One region of the Mangrovibacillus sp. Mu-81 genome, then DNA from elsewhere that is predicted to be linked to it. Evidence: riboswitches for the same ligand, from Rfam matches in the RefSeq annotation. Region 1 holds a riboswitch; each other region holds the start of a gene.

The links. A riboswitch is a leader RNA that binds a small molecule or an ion and turns the genes downstream of it on or off. The one in region 1 is predicted to bind lysine.
Region 2: another riboswitch for lysine. It lies ahead of V6B33_RS20510 (Na+/H+ antiporter NhaC family protein); the one in region 1 lies ahead of lysA (diaminopimelate decarboxylase).
Region 3: another riboswitch for lysine. It lies ahead of V6B33_RS11380 (aspartate kinase); the one in region 1 lies ahead of lysA (diaminopimelate decarboxylase).

Annotation. Positions count from the first base shown of each region.
Region 1 covers NZ_JBAJHU010000010.1:21,829-28,104, forward strand. The annotation lists gene V6B33_RS17240 (PepSY-associated TM helix domain-containing protein) at 1-1,069, shown strand, start outside; gene V6B33_RS17245 (FixH family protein) at 1,086-1,550, shown strand; gene lysA (diaminopimelate decarboxylase) at 2,018-3,304, opposite strand; lysine riboswitch at 3,422-3,597, opposite strand; gene V6B33_RS17255 (ABC transporter ATP-binding protein) at 4,267-6,009, shown strand; gene V6B33_RS17260 (DinB family protein) at 6,059-6,276, opposite strand, start outside.
Region 2 covers NZ_JBAJHU010000016.1:55,867-62,142, forward strand. The annotation lists gene V6B33_RS20500 (sodium-dependent transporter) at 1-286, opposite strand, end outside; gene V6B33_RS20505 (flavin monoamine oxidase family protein) at 484-1,971, opposite strand; gene V6B33_RS20510 (Na+/H+ antiporter NhaC family protein) at 2,160-3,722, opposite strand; lysine riboswitch at 3,837-4,019, opposite strand; gene yunB (sporulation protein YunB) at 4,179-4,943, opposite strand; gene V6B33_RS20520 (HD-GYP domain-containing protein) at 5,002-6,114, opposite strand; partial or broken gene V6B33_RS20525 (hypothetical protein) at 6,203-6,276, opposite strand, start outside.
Region 3 covers NZ_JBAJHU010000004.1:150,258-156,533, reverse strand. The annotation lists partial or broken gene V6B33_RS11395 (hypothetical protein) at 100-346, shown strand; gene trxA (thioredoxin) at 369-683, shown strand; gene uvrC (excinuclease ABC subunit UvrC) at 824-2,596, shown strand; lysine riboswitch at 2,708-2,886, shown strand; gene V6B33_RS11380 (aspartate kinase) at 3,092-4,330, shown strand; gene V6B33_RS11375 (YslB family protein) at 4,412-4,849, opposite strand; gene V6B33_RS11370 (succinate dehydrogenase cytochrome b558 subunit) at 5,196-5,804, shown strand; gene sdhA (succinate dehydrogenase flavoprotein subunit) at 5,866-6,276, shown strand, end outside.

The DNA of each region.
Region 1 (6,276 bases):
AAGCGAAATCGGAATCAGCACCAATGCCGGCACATCTTCTGTCTTCATCGATCCGTATACGGGCAAATCACTTGGCGAGCTGAACAGCGAAGACCGGATCATGGACAAGGTCGAGGAATTTCATGGTGAATTGATGGCAGGGACAGTCGGCGACCGGATCGTGGAACTTGCCGCAAGCTGGGCGGTCGTGCTGATCGTGACCGGCCTGTTCCTCTGGTTCCCTCGCAAGAAGGACAAACTGTCTGGCGTTCTCTTTCCCCGTTTCGGAAAAGGAAAGAATACTCTTCGCCGCGACCTTCACGCAGTGCCAGCCTTCTGGATTACTGCAGGGATGCTGTTCCTGGTCATGACCGGCCTGCCATGGTCCGGCCTCTGGGGTACGAACTTCCAGAATATCTTTACCAATTCACGTGCCGGCTATCCTCCTTCCATCTGGACAGGAGAGGCACCTCAATCGGTACTCAAGACGAAAGAAATCGCCGAGGTCCCATGGGCAGCAGAGAACCTTGTCGTTCCCGAATCTGCACTGGAAGGATACACTCCCGTCTCCATCAATGATGTCGTGAACATCGCGGAAAGGGAAGGAATCGACCCGGGCTATACAGTCTATATCCCTCAGGACAAACAAGGGGTCTACACACTGTCGGCCTTTCCTGCCAAGGCACAGGATGAAGTGACGATGCATCTCGATCAATACTCCGGCGCAGTCCTGGCCGACTACCGATTTGACAACTACGGACCTGTCGGGAAAATGGTCGCACTCGGAATCACGCTCCATACAGGCACCCAATTTGGACTGATCAATCAATTGGTCTGCCTGTTCATCTGCCTCGGCATCATCCTGGTCGTCATGAGCGGATTCTATCTATGGCTCAAACGCAAGCCGAAAAAGGAAATGGGGGCACCAAAAGCGCCAAGCATCCTGAAGATGAAATTCTTCCTGCTGCTTATGATTGCACTCGGCATCCTCTTCCCGCTCGTCGGCTTATCCCTGATTGTTGTCGGACTCCTTGACCTGCTCGTCATCAAGCGCATTCCGTCAGCAAAAAAATTTCTTAGCGCGGAATAAGAAAGGATCTTGCCCCATGAAAAAAAAGTGGAACTATATAAATCTCATCATCCTCTCCCTGATGCTGGGAGCCTGTTCACCCAATGAGGATGCCGCAGAACTTTACCAGCAGGAATCGCCCCTTCAGGCCGATATCACCATGCCCCAAGCATTTTCCGGGGATGAACCTTTCAGGATTTCACTTACCCAGGAGGGTCAGAAAGTGGACGATGCGAACTTCGTCCATTTCGAAATCTGGAAAGCCGACGGCACCTTCCGCCTGCCAATGGAAGAAGCCGAACCTGCCGGGGACGGAACCTATACATTCAACCAGAAGTTAAACGAAGATGGTCTCTATTACGTCAAGATCCATGCCGGCAGTAACGGATCCATCATCATGCCGACCAAGCCATTCGCAGTCGGGGAACTGTCCAAGTCCGATGTCGAAGCACTGAACGGCATGGCGCCTGATGAGAGCAGTCATCACGAAGGCCATCATTGATTTTATTTGGAGGAGCAGATGAAAGTGTCTGTTCCTTTTTTTGGTGTCGGCGGTTACTTTAGAGAGACGTTTTCAAGGTGATTTGCATGCGTGGCTGAATGCTTGTCCAATGGTTCAAGTTCCTTTCTTCGTTCATCAGGTGATTAATTTTCATCCATTACGCCCCTGTTTTGACCATTTTTTTCAAAAAACATGGATTGTTATACTGAATCGAGAATTTGGCATCTGTGCCTATTGATTTTGACACCCCGCCACTGAATAATTGTGCCACTTTATAAATAATTGCGCCGGAATTCATATTATTGCGCTGCTTTAAGGATAATTGCGCCGGTTTCCAGATTATTGCTCCACTTTTCAAATAATTGCTCCGGATTCCTCATAATTGCGCTTCTTGTCGAATTTTCTTTACCTACTGATAAAAAAGAAGAACCCCTGCCGCTCCCGGCAAAGGTCCTCCCGCAACAATTCTATCGATCCAATTTCACCAAATCCTCATAACTCTCCCGCTCGATCACCATGCGGGACTCTCCGTTCTTTACAAACACGACGGCAGGACGCGGGATCCGGTTATAGTTATTCGCCATGGAATATCCATATGCGCCTGTACTGAACACGGCGAGAGTATCACCAAAGTTCACCGGCGGCAGTTTCAAATCCCAGATGAGCATATCGCCGGATTCGCAGCATTTTCCCGCAACGCTGACAAGTTCGGTGCATTCTTCATTCGGGCGGTTCGCCAGCACTGCATGATATTTCGCCCCGTATAATGCAGGACGCAGATTATCAGTCATGCCGCCGTCCACCGACACGTATGTGCGCACGTCCGGGATTATTTTCTTCGATCCTACTTTATACAGCGTTGTACCAGCTTCCGCCACGATGCTGCGGCCCGGTTCGATCCACACTTCAGGAAGCGGATACCCGTTCTCCCCGAAACTTTCCTTGACGCTTGCCGCGATCGCTTTCACATATTCAGAAACCGGCAGCGGCTTATCTTCTTCGGTGTAGCGGACCCCGAAGCCCCCGCCGATGTTCAGGACCGGCAGTGTCACGTCGCAATCGAGCCTCACACTTTGAAGGAAATCGGAAAGCACCTTGATTGCCTGCTGGAAGCCATCCAGTTCAAAGATCTGAGACCCGATATGGGAATGGATCCCGAGTACTGTATAATTCGGCTTGCATAAGGCGATCTGCATCGCACGGTCTGCCTGTCCGTTCGAAATGCCGAAACCGAACTTCGAATCATCCTGCCCGGTCATGATGTAGTCATGCGTATGCGCCTCCACACCAGGTGTCACTCTCAGCAGGATGTTGACTTGCTGCTCCCGCTCTTTTGCCAAATCATGCAAGAGCTCAAGCTCAAGGAAGCTGTCAACCACAAAGCAGCCGATTTCCGCATCTAATGCTTCAACGAGCTCCGCCTCCGACTTGTTGTTCCCGTGAAAATGGATCCGGTCTGCCGGGAATCCGGCTTGAAGCGCCGTATACAGCTCCCCGCCCGACACGACATCCAGCGACAGATTCTCCTCTTCAGCAAGTCGGACCATTTCCTTGCACATGAATGCCTTGCTCGCATACGCCACCTGGAACTCAAGGCCGCTCTCGATGAACGCCTCCCGGAACGAGCGCGCCTTCTCCCGGACCATCGCCTCATCATACACCATCAGCGGAGTACCATACGCAGCGGTAAGCTTATCCGTACTCATTCCCCCGATTTCCAAGTGTCCCTGTACATTCGTTTCCATCGTTTCCATATCACATTCTCCTCCTGAAACCCCTCCGAAAAAATACACAAAAAAACCGTATGAAGCGATGCTCATACGGTTTCCTGATCAAAACGAAGAACGTCCTGAAGAATTCTGTATTAACATCTCTTCAATAGTTCTCCACAACGTGACCATTGTGACAGTCTGACACTTGTTCAATGTCAGCCCAACAAGAAACCGAATGGCTGCTTCTCGTTTCGGCGATCTGCCTTTCACTTTCCATCCCCGGATCCTTCATCCTCAGGAAAGTTACTCCTCATTCTCGCGCCTCTATTATCAGAGAGTAAGTTTATCAATTTGTAAAATCACTATACATCGAGTTGGAAAAGTTGTCAATCAATTCTATGCAGAATTTAATTTGAATAGGGCGGGCAGGGGGCAGGTTCCTTGGTTCAGGTATGGGGAATGAGGCGTAACGGAAAATTATAGAACCTAAAACTTTAGTAGATTGGTGAATATAAAATTATTAAAAAGACACTTTAGTAGGGTCATTCTGTTATTTTTTTCTCTATTTTCGTGTAAAAATTATGGAAGGGGCTTGAAACACAGCCTCTTTCACACACTAGCCCTCCCTCTGTAAGTGGATTTGGACCCCTATTAAATAATTGCGCCGGTTTCAGAATTATTGAGCCCGATCTCAGATAATTGCGCCAGATCTCCAATTATTGCGCCTCTTTCACGATAATTGAGCTTCTTTTTAATTAATTGCGCGGCTTGTCGAATTTTCTTCAGAACCTACGCAGCAGAACCCTTAATGAAATTTTTGAAAATTCACTTTTCAACTCCCGGATTAAATCATACAATAAACATAACCAACAAAAAGGAGGCAGTTTACATGAGAAACATGAACGAGTTAACCGTACCAACATATAAGGGTGGAACGCCTTTTTAACGTTACGGTCTTCCCCCTTATATGTGTTTAGTGAAAAAACACAATAAAGGGGTACTTTATGCATTTTCCAGTTAAGAAATTTCTTTCGTATTATAAACCTTATTTCAGAGTGTTCATGGTGGTATTGGCCTGTGCGCTGATCACTTCTTCACTGACCCTTGTCTTTCCTTTGCTCGTCCGTTATGTGACGAAGGATGTGCTGGAAGGAGGTCTGGCGACAGCGATTGTTGACGTGTTATGGGTCGGGGGCTTGATGATCGTTCTGGTGATTGTGCAGAACATCGGAAATTATGTGGTCGATTATAAAGGGCACGAGATCGGGGCCCGCATGGAAAGCGATTTGCGCAGTGAGTTGTTTTCCCATATGCAGAAGCTTTCTTTCAGCTTTTATGATAAACAAAAGACGGGCCAGCTGATGACGCGGGTGACAAATGATCTATTATTGGTTTCCGAGCTTTATCATCACGGGCCGGAGGATTACGTAAAGTATCTTGTCCGGTTTCTTGGAGCGTTTGTGATCCTGCTTTTCATCAATGCGCCTCTTACGATACTCGTATTTTGCTTTTTTCCGATTCTCGGTTTCTTTTCACTGTATTTCAATAAGAGACTGAACCGGGCACTCACCGATAACAAAGAACGGATCGGGGACATCAATGCACAGGTAGAGGATACGTTGTCCGGGATCCGCGTCGTTCAATCGTTCGCCAATGAGCCGCTCGAAATCAACAAATTCAACAGGGAGAATGATCGTTTTCTCGAAAGCCGGAAAGACACGTATAAGGCAGAGGCCTATTTCTATAACGGCACGGAAGCCTTCATACAGATGATTACCATCACCGTCGTCATTGCCGGGGCTATTCAAATCGTGAATGCGTCGCTTGATTTGCCTGACCTTATCACATTCCTGCTCTATATCGGTTTCATGGTAGAGCCGATCCAGCGGCTCACTCACATGAGCACCCAATTCCAGGAAGGAATCACAGGTTTTCAACGGTTCATCGAAATCATGAATACAGAACCCGACATCGGGAATGCTCCTGATCCGAAAGCAATACCGCTGGTCAAGGGCCGCATTGAGTTCAGGAACGTCTCCTTTCATTACGACACGTCAACAAAGCCTGTATTTGAACATCTGTCACTTGACATCCAACCGGGAGAATACACAGCCATCGTCGGACCGTCCGGGGGTGGCAAGACTACCTTGAGCTCTTTGATCCCGCGTTTTTACGACACAACAACTGGCGGCATCTTTGTAGATGGGGAGAATGTGAAAGACCTGGATCTGAAATTCCTCAGAAACAACATAGGAATCGTTCATCAGGATGTCTACCTTTTTTCAGGAACCGTCATGGAAAACATCCGGTACGGGGATCCCGACGCAACCGATGAAGAAGTGATGACAGCAGCAAAACGGGCCAACGCCCACGAGTTCATCACCCGCCTGCCAAACGGGTACCATTCCGATATCGGCCAGCGCGGCGTCCGGCTGTCCGGCGGCCAGAAACAGCGGCTCAGCATCGCCCGCGTATTTCTGAAGAACCCGCCGATCCTCATTCTCGATGAAGCTACCAGTGCGCTGGACAATGAGAGTGAAAGCATCGTGAAGGAGTCACTCGATTCCCTGGCAAATGGAAGAACGACACTTGTGATCGCGCACCGCCTTTCCACCATACGGAATGCCGGCCGAATCGTCGTCATATCTGACGGAAGAATTGTAGAAGAGGGTACACATGAAGCACTGCTTGAAAGGGATGGTCCTTATTCACAATTATATTCCAGGCAGTTTGAGGTTTTGGGATAAAGAAGGGGCTCTCCGACTTTACTAGTTGGAGAGCCCTTCTTTTGGATTCCTAACGCCGTGACGGCCACGATCCCTGCATTTTTCTAACCTGAATGATCTGACCCGTGTGATAGGCGTCGTGAAGGAAGATATCCAGCAATTCAGCTTCAAGTGACTGTTGATCAAGTTCTTCGACGGTCATTTCACTCAACTTCTTCCTTAACCTCAGATGAACGGTTACGGCACGTTCAACGACTTTCCTCCACTCTTCATCCTCACCGGATTGTT
Region 2 (6,276 bases), on a different contig from region 1:
CAAATGCAACGAGAACTTGCCACCATCCAAGCCATTCTGCCTTTTTATTCATACGGAAATAAGATAATGGTGCTGATCCGCGATACTTATGACCTATAGTAAATTCCAATACAAGTAATGGAATACCTGCAGTTAAAAGAGCAAAGAGATAAGGAATGAAGAATGCCCCTCCCCCATTCTCATATGCCACTGCCGGAAAACGCCAAATGTTCCCCAACCCGATGGCAGAGCCTACTGCAGCCATGATAAATCCTGCTCGTGTTCCAAACTGGGCACGATTTTCCATCTTGGTTCCCCCAATCTTTTCAACTACCAATAAAAAGGTAATTGAAATTTTTATATTTTCAGATTATTTAATCTAAAATCAGTATAGCTAGTTCTAGGACAATTGTCAAAGTAAAATTTTGATATTTGGGAGGCATTCTTGTTTTTGTGGTTCGAATTGCCCATTCCAGATAGTTTGATTAGCTCCATTCATGTGGCTTAGGAATATTTGTCTTGCCGATATTGAACCTCATAAGCCGTCCTGATCCCCGATTCAACCGCTCCCTCTATCCATCCATGAAAAGATGAGGTATGCTCACCGGCAAAATGAAGCCTGCCCTCTGATTTCCTGGTGATTTCATCAAAATATTTCTGCTGCTGCGGTGTAAATAGGGTGAAACAGCCGGCAGAATAAGGATTTTGACTCCAGTTGAACCAGACAGCCTGGATGAATTCCCTATATACGATATTTCCATATATCTTGGCCAGATCTTTAAGGACGATGCGAACGAGCTCTTGATTGGGGACACTGTTCCATAAAGAAGCATCATTCCCCCAGCTGTAACTTGCAAGCATCACTCCCGGACCGCATGATCCAATACCATGGCTTGGGATATAACTGAACTTAACTGGCCGGTCACTGGTGAGATTGCCCACCCCAAGCTTCTCCCAAAACCGAGTTTTGAACTCGACTCCTATCTTTACTGCCTGTACATTGTTCACTTCCCTAATGGCCTGCCACTTATTAAAAGAAATCGAATCATAGGGAACCACATCCACGAATTGTAAGACTGTGAATGGCATAGTGACAATGGCGTAATCACCCCTGTAACAGAATGTCCTTCCTGTATTGGGATTCAAAGCTTCAACACAGACCCCATCTGCTCCCTGGATGATCTTCGTCACTTTCCGGTTGAGTTTGATCTCATTTTGCAATTCGCAGATGAATGAACGCGGGAGCCGATCATTCCCTCCTGTGATTTCATAGAATGAAGTATTTTCACTGAATATCGGATAGATGATATCTGTTATTATGTCTATAAAAGAGAATCCAGGAAATCCTTCTATCCCCAGTAAGACGCCGATTTTTCGGATGGCATTGTCCGAAAGTGATTTTCCGAGCGGGTTGTCAGCCAAAAAATCGCCTATTGAATACATGGCGTATTGCTTCTTTAATTCCTCCCGTTGTGCCGGGGTGCTGCTTGAATATAGATCAAAGAAGGGCTGGGTCGCTTCGAGAAAAAGCTCGGTTGCTGTTTTTCCTTTTTCATCTTCTTCAAGAGGAAATCTCAGGATATCAGGATTTTTCTTATATTCCTCTTGTGTCGTCAGGACATTGTTAGCATAAATCAGATCGTTCGGTGATGAATTTATAAAGCGATTGACCGGGAGATTAAAACGCTTGATGTATTCGAAGACCAATCGATGATTGCCGGGGATCCGCATGGCTCCAAAGTCCAGGTAGTTTCCGCAAGTGAACGGCTCCCTCACTGTATAGACCCTTCCACCTATCCGGTTGTTTCCTTCCAGTATCGTCACTGTATGACCTGCCCTTTTAAGCAGGGAGGCAGCCACCAGTCCGGCCATGCCTCCTCCTAAGATAAGAACATGTTTAGGCTTGGAAGTTTGTTGAAACCCATTCCGTATGATATACAATAAATCGTCGGGATAGTTTAAATCTTCATAGTCTTCTACCTTTGTCAACAAATCAATCCCCCCTTTTCTCCTATTCATATGAATAAGAAGGTGATGGTAGAATATGGGGAATGACTCATTTTCACTGTCAATGGTGATCGGCTTCGGCTTTGCCCTGTTATCCCTCCATTGCTTACACTTGGATGCAGTTGAAACACAAAAAAACCAGAAGCGACTGCCTCTGGTTTTTTGTATAACAATTATTGCGAAACGGCTGATTCGGTATTTTTTCCTTTAATAAAGCCGATCCCCACCACCAGCACAATCACTGTGATTAATCCAAGCAGCGTGCTTCCGGTGAAACCGAGTACAAGATAACCGATCGTTGCAGCTAATGCACCAATGAGCGCATATGGAAGCTGTGTGAGTACATGGTCTATATGGTTGCTTCCTGCACCTGTGGAAGAAAGGATGGTTGTATCGGAAATCGGTGAACAATGGTCTCCAAGAACCGAACCTGCCAACACTGCTGCCATTGCAGGAAGTAATACACTGACATCTGTCGCAGCTGCAATTTCCCCAGCAATCGGCAGAAGAATTCCGAAAGAACCCCATGAAGTTCCTGTAGAGAATGCCATGACTCCCGCTACCAGGAACAACAGCACAGGCAGGAATTCAACAGGCATGTCTGATTTTTCTACCAGACCTGCTAAATACGTCCCTGTTTGCAGTTCATCGATGAGCGTTACAATTGCCCAAGCGAAGATCAGGATATATACCGCAGGGAGCATCGATTTGATCCCTTCTACGACGGCTGTCCCGACGGCACTCCCTTCCACACCCTTCAAACTTACTTGACGGAAGAATAGAATGAATGCAATCGCAAGTGCGAATAAGCTTCCATATAACAATGATTTGGTAACATCCGTGTTCTCAAATACCGGCAGGATATCAAAAGAACCGACTGCTTTATACCCTGTCCAGAGCATCATTCCGACTGTTCCTACAACAAGTGCGATGATCGGCCAAGCCAGATCACCAACTGTCCCTTTAGAACTTACAGGCAGATCGTTCTTAAGTTCTCCGGGGATATCCTTATCCGGATCATATAGGTTTCCTGTTGTGATCGCTCTGTCTTCATGCTCTTTCATTTTCCCGAAATCAAATCCTCTGTATGCCACAACCAATACCAAAAGAAGAGCTGCCCATACATACAGGTTCATCGGGATCATTTGTATGAATGCAGAGAATGCTGTGTATTCCGTGATGCTGTGAGTGGCAAGGATTGAGCCGATGATTCCGATGATATATGCTCCCCAGCTTGATACCGGCGAAACGACACAGACCGGAGCCGATGTTGAGTCGATGATATACGCGAGTTTTGCACGTGAAATCTTGTGACGGTCCGTGATTGGCCTTGAAACCTGTCCGACCGCAAGAGCATTGAAATAGTCATCAATAAAAATAATGATACCTAATACGGCTGCCAATAATTGTGCGCCTCTTCTTGTCTTCACGCGTTTCATCGCCCATTCACCGAATGCGCGGCTGCCGCCCGAGATGTTGACGAAAGCGGTGATGACGCCAAGAATCAATAAAAATAGAATGATGTACACATTCCAGGTATTCAATTCTCCGTCTGCGACAAAGATGCCCTTGACGGCTTCCCATACCTTTGTGAATGTGCCCGTAATGGAGAAATCTGTGATAAGAAGTGCTGAAGCGATGATCCCTACACCCAGAGAAAGCAGTACGCGTCTCGTCAGGATAACCATAAGGATGGCTAAAAGGGGTGGGATGATTGAATAAATCGTGTTTTCCATAATGTCCTCCTCCTAGTTGACAGGGGGGAACCTCATAGCATGACAGAGGAATAAAAAAAGGTAATGATAGAGGATCCTATCATTACCTTTAATGAGTAATGTAAGTGCTCCATCACGATCTGTAGCTCCCCATCATAGAGTATCCCCTATAATGACAGTGTTACCCTTGTTCAAGATAACCCCAGCAAATATACTTCTGACAAGCATATCTACTTCGGCAAAGGTTCCCTTTCATCTGTTGTCTCAGTTGTCATCCTCAAACAGCTTACTCTTGAACCCTGCACCTCTACCCCATCGGATTGATGATGTGGTTATAATATTAAAATTTCCTTACTTAATATATCAAACTATCACAAGTTTGACAACTTTTTTGTCGAATAGATGCTAGTGCAGGTTGTACCATCCTTGATTGCTGCAATTGATTTCCGTGGAAGCATTTGCTTTCCGCGGGTGTCATCAGTTCGTCGGGATTTCGATGGATGGCGATGTGCCGTCGCCGCTGTTATTGAAGAACTGCGGTACGTCCAGATGAACGGTATCCATGGCGATCAATACGTCCTGTTTAATGGTTTCCGTTTTCGTTGCAAACGGGATGATGATCTGGACATTCACGGTAAGGGTCACATAGACCTTGACGAGGGCGTTGTTTATTCCGAACTCCTCTACCGTATGTTTAATGTCGGAACGCACGTCCCCGATCGCATGGAATCTGATTGGAACCTTTGGCCCCAAGTTCCCGAGCAGGGCATTGTTTGTCGCCTGACCGAGCGGGACCGAGTAGACGATTCCTTCATCCGCTTTCGTGCCTTCTTCATCGATTTCCACGTCTGTGATATATTCCAGGTTTTCAATATTCCCTTTTTCGGCTTCCTTTAAATATAATTGTACTAAATTAGTGATTTCCCCCTGTACCCGGTTGATATTCTGTGTGTTGAAGCTGAGAGAGACCACCTCCCCTTCTTCATTTTTCACTTCTTCGGTTATCTCTTCCAACTCAATGGAACCGGCTACCTTCTTGTTGATTGCTTTATTGATGACCATCGTCCCGATTCTGCTCGTCTGGGTTTCTGCATAAGCAAGCAGGGTCGGTTTCAATCCAAGGTTGACGATCCAAAGCCCTGCACCCGTGGAAAAGACGAAGAATACGATGGTGATGATCATCACGTGGCGAAAAGGCAGCGGCCCTCCTTTTCGGGGTATGTGTGTTTTGAATCTGGACAAAAAAATCCCCCCTTACAAGCTATTCTTATGCTCTCTAAGGAGGGTTTAACGCAAAAACTTATTTTATTTTACTTGATTCAGGTTCATAATCTGCATCAAAACCGGTGATGACCTTATCAAGTTCGGTCCGCAGATCCAAATTATATGGACGATAAAGTTCTTTCCCATTCTCTTCAATCACTCTTATGACAGGACGGTCTGTCAGCCCCTTATTCTGCCCGGTGACGATCCCTTTCTTCCCGTCATTCAATTCGACGACCATCCCATTTGGATAAATTGCAACGGATCTCCTGAAGGCTTCGATGACATTCTTATCAAATAAGGAACCTGAGCCCGCGTAAAGGATTTCCAACGCTTCATGCGGCAGCATCGCTTCGCGGTAAACCCGATTGGATGTCATCGCATCGAAGACGTCTGCCACTGCAATGATTTTTGCAAAGGGATGGATATCTTCCCCTTTTAATCCGCGCGGGTAACCCGAACCGTCCAATCTCTCATGATGCTGATAGGCGCAATGAGCCACCATCAGTGAAATGGACTGCAGTTTTCGAAGAATCTCAAAGCCGTGTTCGGTATGTTTCTTGACTTCCAGAAACTCCTCTTCAGTCAGCCTTCCCGGTTTCATAAGAATCTCTTCAGATACCAACATTTTCCCCACATCATGAAGGATGGCTCCAATGCCGATTTCTTCCAGCTGTCTTGGGGAAAGATTCAGCTCGATCCCGATTGAAAGTGTATATAATGTCACATTGAATGAATGGTGAAATACGTAAGAATCATAGGTGAAGATATCCGTCAGAACAGTAAGCAAATCCTCATTTCCCTTTACTTCCCTCAACACGACAGCAATAATATCCTTCAGCTGTTTGGCACTGTCCTCAAGTACGACCAAATTCTGTGGCATCTTCGCTTCATTAATCCTGCTGAACACATTCTCGATACCGGCAACCGCTTCCTGTCTTACCCTGCTGGGTACAGACTCCGTCACCTTTATCCCGTTGGAAAGCGAGTCTTCAATATAAACATATTGAACATTCAGCTCCTGCAGCCTGAATATCATACGTTCCGTGATTGCAACGTTTTCCTGGATCAACGCATGTCCTCTTGCATTATATACAGTTGTCGCCATAACCATCCCAGGTCGCAAAGCCCTGCTTGATATCAGCCTCATCTAATTCTCCTATGTAATTCCTTCATATTTCGACATTTTTTACTAATACCTCCATTATAATGGATAAAAAGTGTGTTGCAAGCTGTATTTATGCAAAATATAGTAAATATTCACGAAAGAATATTGATGAAGGAAAAAAGAGTAGTTGTATATGCAGGCTGA
Region 3 (6,276 bases), on a different contig from region 1:
TAAATGAATAGTATAATAATATATAAGGCAGTAACCAAGTGGTTACTCCTTATTTTTTGCTCTTTTAGATGGGGTTGATACGATTACCTGTTTAAGCTGTTGATTGGAGTGCAAGACGAAGACTCCTGCGGGAAAAGCGAGACAGGTGAGACCCCGCAGGAGCATTTTGCGACGAGGAGGCTCACCGGCCGCCCGCGGAAAGCGAAGTCTTGCACGGAAATCAACAGGGGTTTTCAAAGTGCATTTTTTTGAAGGGTTGTATAGAACGTTTTCGGAAGGGTATATTACCAACGAGCAGATTTATAGCATAGCACTATTATCGGTGATATACTTACGGTATATTTGAAGAACTTAGGAGGCATATACTTATGGCAATAACAAATGCTACTGACCAAAATTTTGTAAGTGAAACGACATCCGGACTAGTATTGGCAGATTTTTGGGCACCTTGGTGCGGACCTTGTAAAATGATCGCTCCAGTACTGGAAGAACTGGACAGTGAAATGGGCGACAAAGTAAAAATCGTCAAAGTTGACGTAGATGAGAACCAGGAAACTGCCGGTAAATATGGCGTAATGAGCATTCCGACACTAGTTGTTCTTAAAGACGGAGAAGTAGTGGATAAAGTAATCGGATTCCAGCCGAAAGAAGCACTTGCTGAACTATTGAATAAACATGCTTAATATGCATTGATGTGAGAGCCGGGGCATGCTGCCCCGGCTTTTCTTATGTCAGCAAAAAAAATATATTATGATTGGTTTACCATATAGTGATAATCACTTTACAATAAGAGGAGAACAGAAAGTAAAAAAGGGGGAGAAACTTGAATCCTGTCATTACAAATAAATTGGCACTGCTGCCCGATCAGCCTGGCTGCTACTTGATGAAAGACCGTCAGGGAACGATCATTTATGTCGGTAAGGCAAAAGTGCTGAAAAATCGGGTCCGTTCGTATTTCACAGGCTCGCACGATGCGAAAACACAGCGGCTTGTAGGGGAAATCGAAGACTTCGAATACATCATGACTTCATCCGACCTTGAAGCACTAGTACTCGAAATGAATTTAATAAAGAAATATGATCCCAAATACAATGTCATGTTAAAGGATGATAAAAGCTATCCATTCATTAAATTGACAAATGAACGGCACCCGCGTTTGATCACGACACGCAAAGTGCAGCGGGGGAAAGGGAAGTACTTCGGTCCTTATCCGAATGTAGGAGCGGCCAATGAAACGAAAAAGCTGTTGGACCGGCTGTATCCATTGCGGAAATGCACCACTCTCCCGGACAGGGTATGTCTCTATTATCACATGGGCCAATGTCTTGCCCCTTGTGTGAGAGAAGTGAAGAGTGATACGTACAGGGAAATGACCGATGAAATTGCCAGATTTTTAAATGGCGGATACAAGGAAATAAAAAAAGAATTAACAGCAAAAATGAATGCAGCGTCTGAAAACCTCGAGTTTGAGCGGGCGAAGGAATTCCGTGATCAGATCCTCCATATCGAAGCAACGATGGAAAAACAGAAAATGACGATGACGGATTTTACAGATCGGGATGTGTTCGGATTTGCAGTCGATAAAGGCTGGATGTGCGTTCAGGTATTTTTCGTGAGGCAGGGGAAATTGATTGAACGGGATGTATCGCTGTTCCCGCTATACAATGAACCGGAAGATGAATTTCTCACATATTTGGGCCAATTCTATTCAAAGGCGAACCACTTTAAACCGAGAGAGATTTTCCTTCCGGAAGAAATAGAAGAAGAGCTGGCTGCGAAGTTATTGGAAGTAAAGGTAACCCAGCCGAAGCGCGGGAAGAAGAAAGAACTCGTTAAACTGGCAGAGAAAAATGCCAAGCAGGCACTCGACGAAAAGTTTGCACTGATTGAGAGAGACGAGGATCGAACGATCAAGGCGATTGAAAGGTTAGGCGAACAAATGGGGATTTATACCCCATTTAGAATCGAAGCATTTGATAACTCGAATATACAGGGATCCGCCCCTGTCTCGGCCATGATCGTGTTTATGGATGGAAAGCCAGCAAAGAAGGAGTATCGAAAGTATAAAATAAAAACCGTTAAAGGACCGGATGATTATGAATCCATGAGAGAAGTGGTGAGGCGAAGGTACTCACGGGTGTTAAGAGATGGTCTTCCACTTCCCGACCTCATCATCATTGACGGTGGTAAAGGGCAGATCGAAGCAGCCCGTGATGTGATTGAAAACGAGCTGGGTCTGGATATCCCGATCGGGGGTTTGTCGAAGGATGATAAACATCAGACATCTGAACTCCTGTACGGAAATCCGCTGCAGATCGTGCCGTTGGAAAAAAGAAGCCAGGAATTCTATCTGCTCCAGCGGGTACAGGATGAAGTCCACCGGTTTGCCATCACATTCCACCGCCAGCTCCGTGGGAAAAGTGTTTTTCAATCCACCCTTGATGGAATCGACGGAATCGGACCCAAGCGGAAGAAACAGCTCCTCAAACACTTCGGTTCCATGAAGAAAATGAAAGAAGCCACAGTGGAAGAATTTAAGGATATAGGGATTCCGGAAGCTGTTGCGAAAGTTTTGCAAGAGAAGCTTCGGGGATAGTTTTACCCGAATGAGCCGAAAAATTATACGGGATTATTCTGAAAAATCCGTTGCTTCCGTTTTTTTCGTGTGCTATAATTATCGATAATTTAAAACATTATCACTTTTAATAGTGGTGATAGAGGTGCGGGCTTCAAGAGTATAGACATGGAGGAGTATGGGCTCTGTTGAGATGTCTGGAAAGGGGAGATTCGCCGAAGTGGTCTTAGGCTCAAACTAATTCCGCTGGTTCTGCGTTTAAGAAATGCAGGATTGTCAAGATGAATCAATCTTGGAGAGCTATCTCACAATGCCGATGAACGAATCAGTATTTTTTACTTTAAGTTCATAGAGCAATGAGATATTTTGTCTCATTGCTTTTTTTATTATTTGGCATCTGGCGCCCACAGTATGTTTCCATACATACAAAGGCAGCAGGAACTTGTGCAGAAGACGGATGATTCTCTTCAGAAAGTAAGATTAATTTCTACACTCAAAGAGAAAGAAGGAGAAGCTGTGAGTATTATCGTTCAAAAGTTCGGTGGAACTTCAGTAGGTTCTGTTGAAAGAATTCAAAATGTTGCGTCAAGGATCCTGGAGGAGAAGAATCGGGGAAATGATGTTGTCGTTGTCGTATCCGCCATGGGGAAAACAACTGATACATTAGTCGGTTTAGCGAGAGAAATCACTTCTCAACCAAGTAAACGGGAAATGGATATGCTTTTATCCACTGGAGAACAGGTGACCATTTCCCTTCTGACGATGGCATTGATCCAGGCAGGCCAGGAAGCCATTTCGTATACTGGCTGGCAGGCGGGGATTGAGACAGAATCTGTGCACAGCAATGCACGCATCACCAATATCCATACCGAGAAAATCACGACACAGCTTCAAGCCGGAAAAGTTGTCATTGTAGCAGGCTTCCAGGGAATGACTCTGTCAGGTGAAATCACCACCCTTGGCCGCGGGGGATCGGACACGACAGCCGTCGCGATCGCTGCTGCATTAAAAGCGGATCGATGTGATATTTACACTGATGTTGACGGAGTTTATACGTCTGACCCGCGTTATATCGAAGGGGCGAGAAAACTGCCTTCCATCTCGTATGATGAAATGCTCGAGCTTGCCAATCTGGGTGCGGGTGTCCTTCATCCCCGGGCGGTTGAATTCGCAAAAAATTATCAAATCCCGTTAGAAGTCAGATCCAGTCTTCAAAAAGTGGAAGGAACGTACATTGAGGAGGAAGCAAGCATGGAACAGAATTTAGTGGTAAGAGGCGTGGCATTCGAAGATGAAATTGTCCGGGTGACCGTCTTTGGGCTCGGCAATGCCCTGACAGGATTATCATCAGTGTTCACGACACTTGCAAAAAATCATTTGAATGTGGACATCATCATTCAGAGCCAGACAGACCGCGATACAACGAATCTATCGTTTTCAATCAAGGAGCAGGACCTTGATGATGCACTTTCCGTCTTGGAGAAAAACCAGAAGGATCTGGGGTTCACCCATATTGAACATGAACGCGATCTGGCCAAAGTGTCCATTGTTGGATCCGGAATGATTTCCAACCCGGGGGTGGCGGCCGAGATGTTTGAAGTCCTGGCGCATAATGATATTATCATCAAGATGGTCAGTACGTCGGAAATTAAAGTGTCTGCCGTGGTCGACCAGAAAAATATGCAAAAAGCTGCCGGTGTATTACATACGGCATTCAAACTGGACGCCGTTCAAGTGGAAGAGGTAACGCTATAAACAGAATGAAAGGGTTGGCTCTTTAACAGAGTCAACCCTTTTTTCCGTGCATCTATTTAGTTCACTGCCAAGGTCATTCGTTCATTCAACTTTATCTTTTTCGTCCCAGCGAGCGGTAATCTTCACGGATCGATTTCGTTTATGTATCTCGTCTGCTGCTTCAGTGGTGCATTTCTTCAGCAGTTGGATTTGCTCCGCAAGAAAGCCCGCTTCCATTTTGAAAGTAACGTCGGATTTCAGCGATAAGCGTCTTTCGATAAATGACCCTCGCAATTCAAAGGTGATTTCATTTTTCTTTTGTTCGACAACCGTCAGCGTTCCCCATCCTGCTTCATCAAAAAATGATGTACATTCTTCGACGGATTGAAGGGGGAATTTTCTGGAGAGCTGTTTGCCTCCCCAATATAAGATTTCAGGAGTGTGCTTTCCAAGGATATCCGGGAGCAGGATATCGCGAATCAATTCATAACCGAAAACCGGAACGGCCGGCTCATAGATTTCTTCATTTTTCTGTTCCAAGTAAATCCCCTCTTTCTATAAAACTATTATATACATGTGATGAGGATTTATCATCCCAAACATGTAAAACGAAAGATGGGATATTTTGGCGGTATAACATTATCAGGAATTAATTAGAATTTTCTAACTATTAAAGTCGTATATAGTACGTTTTTAACGCTCTTTTTCTATTTGAAATATTTTAGCGATATTGTCGAAATTATGTATACGTTTTCTTGACGCTTCCACTTCAGGGGAGTAAAATGGGACTTGTCACATAATTGTTACAACATAAAATATGTATCGTAGTCTAAAGATATGTCGCTTAGAAAACGGCCTCATATTTTATGATTAAGGGGGGTAAATCATGGCTGGAAATCGAGAATTTAATTATCGCAGGCTTCATTCATTACTAGGTGTTATTCCAGTTGGATTATTTTTAACTCAACATTTAGTCGTGAACCATTTTGCCACAGGCGGGGAAGAATCATTTAATCAAGCGGCACATTTTATGGAAAGTCTGCCTTTCCGTTATTTCCTTGAGATTTTTATTATCTTCCTTCCATTGTATTTCCATGCAATCTATGGAATTTACATCGCGTTCACTTCTAAGAATAATGCCTCAAAATTTGGCTATTTCCGTAACTGGATGTTCTTGCTTCAGCGTGTTTCAGGGGTAATCACATTTATCTTTGTTACATGGCATGTGTGGGAGACAAGGGTGGCTGCCGCATTTGGAGCGGAAGTCAACTTTCAGATGATGGAAAACATTTTATCAAATCCATTGATGCTTGTGTTCTATGTAATCGGTGTACTATCAACGATCTTCCATTTTGCTAATGGCTTATGGTCATTCTGTGTAAGCTGGGGAATCACGGTATCACCACGTTCTCAATTAATAGCTACATATGTAACGATCGGAATTTTTGTTGCGTTATCGGTTGTTGGTATGCGCGCAATCTTTGCATTCGTATAAGAAATATAGCAGTCTGATAGAAAACAGCTGGCAACTTTGGCAGGAAAAGGAGTGAGTCACGATGAGTAAAGGCAAAATCATTGTAGTCGGCGGCGGATTAGCCGGCTTGATGGCCACAATCAAAGCAGCAGAAGTTGGAGCGGAAGTAGATTTATTCTCACTTGTACCCGTTAAACGTTCTCACTCTGTGTGTGCTCAAGGTGGTATAAATGGAGCCGTGAACACGAAAGGAGAAGGGGATTCTCCTTGGGAACATTTTGATGATACGGTATATGGAGGGGATTTCCTGGCGAATCAGCCTCCAGTTAAAGCGATGACAGAAGCGGCACCGGGAATCATCCATTTGCTGGATCGTATGGGAGTCATGTTCAACCGTACGCCTGAAGGATTACTGGACTTCCGCCGTTTCGGTGGAACACAGCATCACCGTACAGCGTTCGCGGGAGCTACGACTGGTCAGCAATTGCTTTAT